2 regions of the Lysinibacillus sp. FSL W7-1291 genome follow, and region 2 is predicted to be linked to the other one. Evidence: riboswitches for the same ligand, from Rfam matches in the RefSeq annotation. Region 2 holds a riboswitch; the other holds the start of a gene.
The links. A riboswitch is a leader RNA that binds a small molecule or an ion and turns the genes downstream of it on or off. The one in region 2 is predicted to bind S-adenosylmethionine.
Positions count from the first base shown of each region.

Region 1: another riboswitch for S-adenosylmethionine. It lies ahead of NST76_RS01020 (methionine ABC transporter ATP-binding protein); the one in region 2 lies ahead of NST76_RS19395 (bifunctional homocysteine S-methyltransferase/methylenetetrahydrofolate reductase).

Region 1 covers NZ_CP151994.1:204,352-207,780, forward strand. Annotated here, with positions in the region: gene NST76_RS01015 (methionine ABC transporter permease) at 1-495, opposite strand, end outside; gene NST76_RS01020 (methionine ABC transporter ATP-binding protein) at 485-1,510, opposite strand; SAM riboswitch class I at 1,618-1,726, opposite strand; gene NST76_RS01025 (CaiB/BaiF CoA-transferase family protein) at 1,981-3,165, opposite strand.
Region 2 covers NZ_CP151994.1:3,988,092-3,991,520, reverse strand. Annotated here, with positions in the region: gene NST76_RS19400 (protoporphyrinogen oxidase) at 26-1,420, shown strand; SAM riboswitch class I at 1,520-1,620, shown strand; gene NST76_RS19395 (bifunctional homocysteine S-methyltransferase/methylenetetrahydrofolate reductase) at 1,712-3,429, shown strand, end outside.

The DNA of each region.
Region 1 (3,429 bases), 780 kb from region 2:
TGCAGAGAAATCTATTAAACCGACTGTCACAAACGTTAAGCCTAAAATTAACGGTCCAAGTGCCTCTGGAATTAATACAGTAAAAATAATTTGTAGAGGACTTGCTCCCATTGCCTTTGCGGCTTCAATTACCCCAGGGTCAATGCTAACTAAGTTATTCTCTACTACTCTCGCAATACCAAATGATGAGGCAATCGTCATCGGAAAGATTGCTGCCCACGTACCAATCGTTGTTCCAACAACCATTCTTGTTAATGGGCTAATGGCCACTAGAAAAATAATAAATGGAACTGGGCGAATAATATTAATTAAAAAATTTAACAATTGAAACACGAATTTGTTCTCTAAAATATTTCCTTTTCGTGTCACATATAGTAGTAAACCTATTGTTATACCAAGAATAGAACCGAAGATAAGGGTTATAATAACCATTAAAATCGTTTCACCCGTAGATTCAAAAATACGGGGCCAAAAAGTCGTCCAATCAACCTTCATTGAATTTTACCTCCTCAACAGTTACAATGTCTTGTAATTCAGTAAGAACACTAGGTATTTTATCGCTATGTCCCTCAAATGAGACGAGCAAGTTCCCATAGAACTTCTCCTGAATTTCTCGGACAGAGCCATAGACGATATTAACGTCCACATCAAATTTTCTTGTTACGCGAGAAAGGATAGGATCGCTAGCAATATCACCTTTAAAAATAACACGGTATAAATTTTTGCCGCCTTTTTTTCTCCATTCCTCTAATAGAGATGCAGATGGTCGATCTTGCTGAACCGATTGAATAAACCGTTGAGTCGTTAAATGCTGTGGATTTGTAAAAATATCAAAAACTGAATTAGATTCAATTACTGCTCCATTTTCCATGACTGCTACTCTGTCACATATTTGTTGGATGACATTCATCTCATGTGTGATTAGCAAAATAGTGATTCCTAAATCCTTGTTTACTTTTTTGAGAAGGCGGAGAATTTCCCCAGTTGTATCTGGATCGAGCGCTGAGGTTGCTTCATCACAAATTAATATATCAGGGGAGGTAGCAAGCGCCCTCGCAATGCCAACCCGCTGTTTTTGGCCTCCAGATAATTGCTCAGGGTAATCGTTCGCTTTTTCTGTAAGACCAACAAAACTAAGAAGTTCTGCAACTCTTTCATTAATTTCTTTTTTAGGCACTCCCGCCAGCTTAAGTGGATAGGCTACATTTCCAGCTACCGTTCTTGAGGAGAATAAGTTGAAATTTTGAAAAATCATGCCGATTCTTCTTCTCAGCTTTCTTACCTCTTTTGGTGTGAGCGAATTAATATCAACACCTTGTACTTGAACAGTGCCATGGGTTGGACTTTCTAATAGATTCACAAGTCGCAATAATGTGCTCTTTCCTGCACCACTAAATCCAATAATTCCAAAAATCTCTCCCTGCTGAATTGAAAGAGATACATCTTTCACTGCATTCACTTCACGATCACCAAATTTAAAGGTTTTCGCTACATTCTGAAATTCAATCATTTACTTGCTCAACTCCCTATTTAAAAATAAAGAACAAAAAGGACCTTCCTTTTGTTCTTATCGATTAAGAAAAAAGGAAGGTCCCCACTATTGAAGAAACTACTTCCTTCTCATCTTTCAAATGTAAGTACATTTGCAGGAATTGGCACGGTATTATGTTAATAACCCGCTGCCGAGACTTCATTGGGCCTGTCCCTCAGTCTCTCTGGATAAGAAGAAATTATCGTATTTAATTGTCTGTTAAGATTTAAACAATACTATAATGCTTGATGAATTATATGTCAACATTTCTTTTAAAAAGTTTTATTAGAAAAATAAATCCATTTACTGTTATAACAGCAGGAGTACATTGGTAGCTGCGTTTTTTCTAGTGAAATAATTTATGCTTATGTTACTGAGGATGTCAATGAGCAGGCAGCCATAAAAAGGTTCAATTTGAAAATTGCCTACTTCCAAATTGAACCTTTCCGTTATTCTAAAACGCCCTTTTCTCGTAAACTAGCAATTTGTTCATCATTATAGCCAAGTGCAGTTAATACTTCTTCATTATGCTCTCCAAGCTTGGCACCGACATACTTGTACTCAGGCTCAGTGCCATCAAATTTAAAGGCAGAAGCAATTTGCTGTTGCATGGTGCCATCGCTTTTTGGAATATCGACGATCATGCCGCGAGCCTTCAACTGTGGATGCTCACATGCTTCTGGAAAAGTGAGTACAGGCTCTACACAACCTTCAAAATCCTCGTTAAATACCTCAAGCCATTCCTCATATGTCTTTGATAGAAAGGCATCATGAACAGCCTCTTTAAAGCGTATTTGCGTATAGTAAGAATCATTAAAGGTATTATCAATCAACTCAGGAATGTCGAGTGCTTCACAGAGCAGTTTACGAAATTGAGGTTCTAAGCTACCGACAGAGAAGAAGCGTCCATCTTTTGTTTTGTAAAAATCATAGTAACTGCCTCCGTTTAAAATTTCTTGCTCTGGCTGTGGTACACGACCACCCCCAATAAACGCAGCACCATACATAGCATTCAGCGAAAAGACAGCATCTGTCATACTAATATCTATGAATTGTCCTTCGCCTGTTTTTTCACGATGAAGGGCAGCAGCCAGTACCCCAATTGCGGCATGCATTGTCCCTCCAGCTATATCAGCTAGTTGAACTCCCATGGAGACAGGCTTTTTATCCTTATGGCGTGAATAATCGAGTAAGCCTGCTAAAGATAAATAGTTATTATCGTGTCCAGGTCGATTGCTATAAGGTCCAGTTTGTCCGTAACCAGTAATCGCACAATAGATAACCTTTGGATTTATTTCCTTTAGAGCTTCATAGCCAATGCCAAGGCGTTGCATGACACCAGGCCGAAAACCTTCGATAATAACGTCATACTCTTGCACCAGTGATTTTACAATGTCTATAGCCTCTGGTGATTTAAGATTTAATGTAATTGATTTTTTAGATCGATTTAAATGTTGATGAATGTAAGCCTCATGATCTTCATCATAGGGAGGCATAATTCGTGTTAAATCAACGCGCTTTGAAGATTCAACATGGATGACATCTGCTCCTAAATCAGCAAAAATCATTGTCGCCATTGGCCCTGGTAGTAATGCAGAAAAATCGAGAATTTTTAACCCTTGTAAAATGCCCAAATCTTCCAACCCCTTTTTGTGTAGGCTACACGACCATCCCATTGATGGAAGCGTAGCGCTTTTCTCATAATCCCCATTGTGTGAAAAGCGTAACGTTCGATTCTGTATTAATACAGTTTATTTTATTTTAAAGAGTATTATAACAGAATAGACCTTAACTTGCCTATGCTATTTTTCATTATAAAATAAACATTTCAACTTTCATATGTCAGAATAACAATAAAAGTAAAAAAATTTAGAATTTAGATTTTTTATCAAATTTCA
Region 2 (3,429 bases):
AAGAACTAAAATAGGGGCGGTTACTATGAAAACAGTTGTTGTATTAGGTGGCGGTATTACAGGATTATGCACAATGCATTATTTACAACGTCAAGTGAAGGAAAATAATGTAGATGTGCGTCTAGTGCTTGTAGAAAAAAATACATATTTAGGGGGCAAATTATATTCAACACATGAGCAAGGTTTTATTATGGAAACAGGTGCTGACTCGATTGTAGCTCGTCATAAAGGTGTTATGGAGCTTGTACAGGAGCTTGATTTTGAGGAGAATCTAGTTTACAACGAAACAGGTATTTCCTATATTTATACGAATAATGAATTACATGCCATTCCGGCAGATTCTACTTTTGGAATACCAATGAGTTTGGCATCCTTGGAGCAAAGCACATTGATTACAGAGCAAGGTAAACAAGATGCATTAAAAGATTTGACTTTACCAAACAAAGACTTCACAAAGGAAAGTTCAATTGGAGAGTTTTTAACTTATTATTTAGGGGAAGAGCTTGTAAAAAATCAAATTGCACCCGTTCTTGCAGGTGTTTATTCAGGTGATTTACACCAGCTTTCGATTGCCTCTACTTTACCGTACTTGATTGACTATAAGAACGAGTATGGAAGTATCATAAAAGGCTTTGATGCGAATCGTGAGCAATTTGCTAAAGCAGCCAATAAAAAGTTTATATCGTTCAAAAACGGTTTATCTTCTCTAATTGATCGTCTCGAACAAACATTAACCGATGTAGAGATCATCAAGGGTGTCGCAACTGTCAATGTTCAAAAGCAAGAAAACCACTATTCAATTGCCTTAGCTAATGGTGAAAGCATCGAGACAGATTATGTCGTTTTAGCACTGCCGAATGAGGCTGTTCAAGGCCTACTACAGGATGAATCATTAAACAGTTATTTTGACCAATTTACGACAGCTTCAGCAATTACGATCTATTTAGGTTTTGATGTACCAGACTCTAGATTGCCAGCAGATGGAACGGGCTATATTGTCTCACATAATTCTGACGTTACATGTAATGCTGCAACTTGGACAAGTCGTAAATGGAGGCATACATCAAGAGATCATAAATTACTTGTGCGACTCTTTTATAAAAGCATCAATCCAGCATATGAGCAACTCCATGCCATGTCTGACGAAGAATTAGCAGCGGTTGCTTTAGAGGATGTGCGCAAGAGCCTAGGAATAGAGGAACAGCCAACAGTTATTAATGTCACAAAATGGATTGATCAAATGCCAAAATATGATCTAGCTCACCGTGAAGCATTACAAGGTTTAGTTCAAGAATTACAAGAAAACTATCCTAATCTATCCATCGCAGGTTGTTCATACTTTGGGGTAGGGATTGGTGCTTGTATTCAAAATGGGAAGAAAATCGGTGAGGAGCTTGCAAAGGAACTAGCCAATTTCTAAGCTTTTAAGTGAAAAATATCTTTGTTATGTGAAATAGTCTTGACTCATTCGTCAGTAAACGATATGATTCTTTTAATTATTTAAAAAATTCATACTACATTCTTATCAAGAGAAGCAGAGGGACTGGCCCATTGAAGCTTCAGCAACCAACTTTTTTGTCAGGTGCTAAATCCAGAAGACCATTGAGTCGAAGATGAGAAGGAAAAAACAATGATGAGTCATTAAAGCCTTCTTTTTTTTATAAAAGAAGGCTTTTTATTATACAGAGATATAGGAAGAGAGGCTAGTTTAATGAGATTGCTTGAAAGGTTAAAAACGCATGTATTGACGGCAGATGGCGCAATAGGCACAGTACTTTATGGCTATGGTTTGGAGTATTGTCATGAGGAAATGAATGTACAGAAACCTGAGTTAATTGAAAAGATTCATAGAGAATATATTGCAGCTGGTGCTGATATCATCCAAACGAATACGTATGGTGCAAATGCCATTAAATTAGCTCGCTATGGATTAGAATCGCGTGTCCAACAATTTAATGAAGCAGCGATTACAATCGCAAAGCGAGCTGCGGCAGATGGAGGTCAGTTTGTCTTAGGGACAATTGGTGGTATTCGTGGTATTCGTAAAAGTGATGCAACGTTAGATGAAATCTTAGCAACTATTGAGGAGCAAGCGAGTGTTTTACTTGCTGGGAATCCAGACGGCCTTTTACTCGAAACCTATTATGATTTTGAAGAATTAACAGCTACCTTAAAGATGCTACGGACAAAGACAAAATTACCGATTATTGCGCAAGTTTCCATGCACGAACCTGGTGTTTTACAAAACGGTATGTCTTTAAATAACGCCCTGCATGAGCTAGAAAAACTTGGTGCGGATATTGTGGGTGTCAATTGTCGTTTAGGTCCACACCATACCATTCAGGCGTTTGAAGGTGTAGAACTTCCTGATAAGGCATTTATGTCGGCTTATCCGAATGCTTCACTCCTTGACTTAGAAGATGGTCGTGTCGTTTATGAGTCAGAAGCTGAATATTTTGGTCGAGCGGCTGTGGAATTACGTGATCAAGGGGTACGCTTAATTGGAGGCTGTTGTGGTACGACACCGAAGCATATAGCAGCAGCGAAGAAGTATTTAGAAGAGTTATCACCAGTTCATGAAAAGTATGCCAAACCGGAGAAGATTCAAATTGTTCGTGAAGCAGAGCCAACGAAGTATGAACCTCTTCATGAAAAAGTAAAGCGCGAACGCTCTGTCATTGTAGAGCTAGATACACCTAGACATCTGGAAATTGATGGTTTTTTGGAAGGGGCAAAACAATTGTATGATGCAGGAGCAGATGTCGTCATGATGGCAGACAATTCTCTGGCTTCTCCACGTATTAGCAATATTGCTATGGGTGCATTGTTGAAGAGTACTAATGGTGTACGTCCTCTAACACATATTACATGCCGAGATCGTAATTTAATCGGTCTGCAATCACATTTAATGGGGTTAAATGCATTAGGAATTCATGATGTGTTAGCTGTTACTGGTGATCCAACAAAAGTTGGGGACTTCCCAGGTGCCACAAGTGTTTATGATGTCTCATCAATGGAGCTGATCCAATTAATTAAGCAGTTAAATCAAGGCATTTCCTTCTCAGGTAAACCACTTCGTAAAAAAGCAAATTTTTCAGTAGCTGCTGCATTTAATCCAAATGTCCGTGTATTAGATCGTGCTGTGGCACGCTTAGAGAAGAAAATTGAGTATGGAGCAGACTACTTTATTTCACAGCCAGTATATACGAAGGAAAAAATTGTGGAAATTTATGAGGCAACCAAGCATTTGCAAGCACCTATTTATATTGGTATTATGCCCGTTACAAGTTATAAAAGTGCTGAATTCTTACATCATGAGGTGCCAGGCATAAAATTATCTGAAGATGCCTTAGCAAGAATGAAGGCCTGTGGTGAAGATAAAGAACGTGCAACATTTGAGGGGATTGCCATTGCGAAGGAATTAGTTGA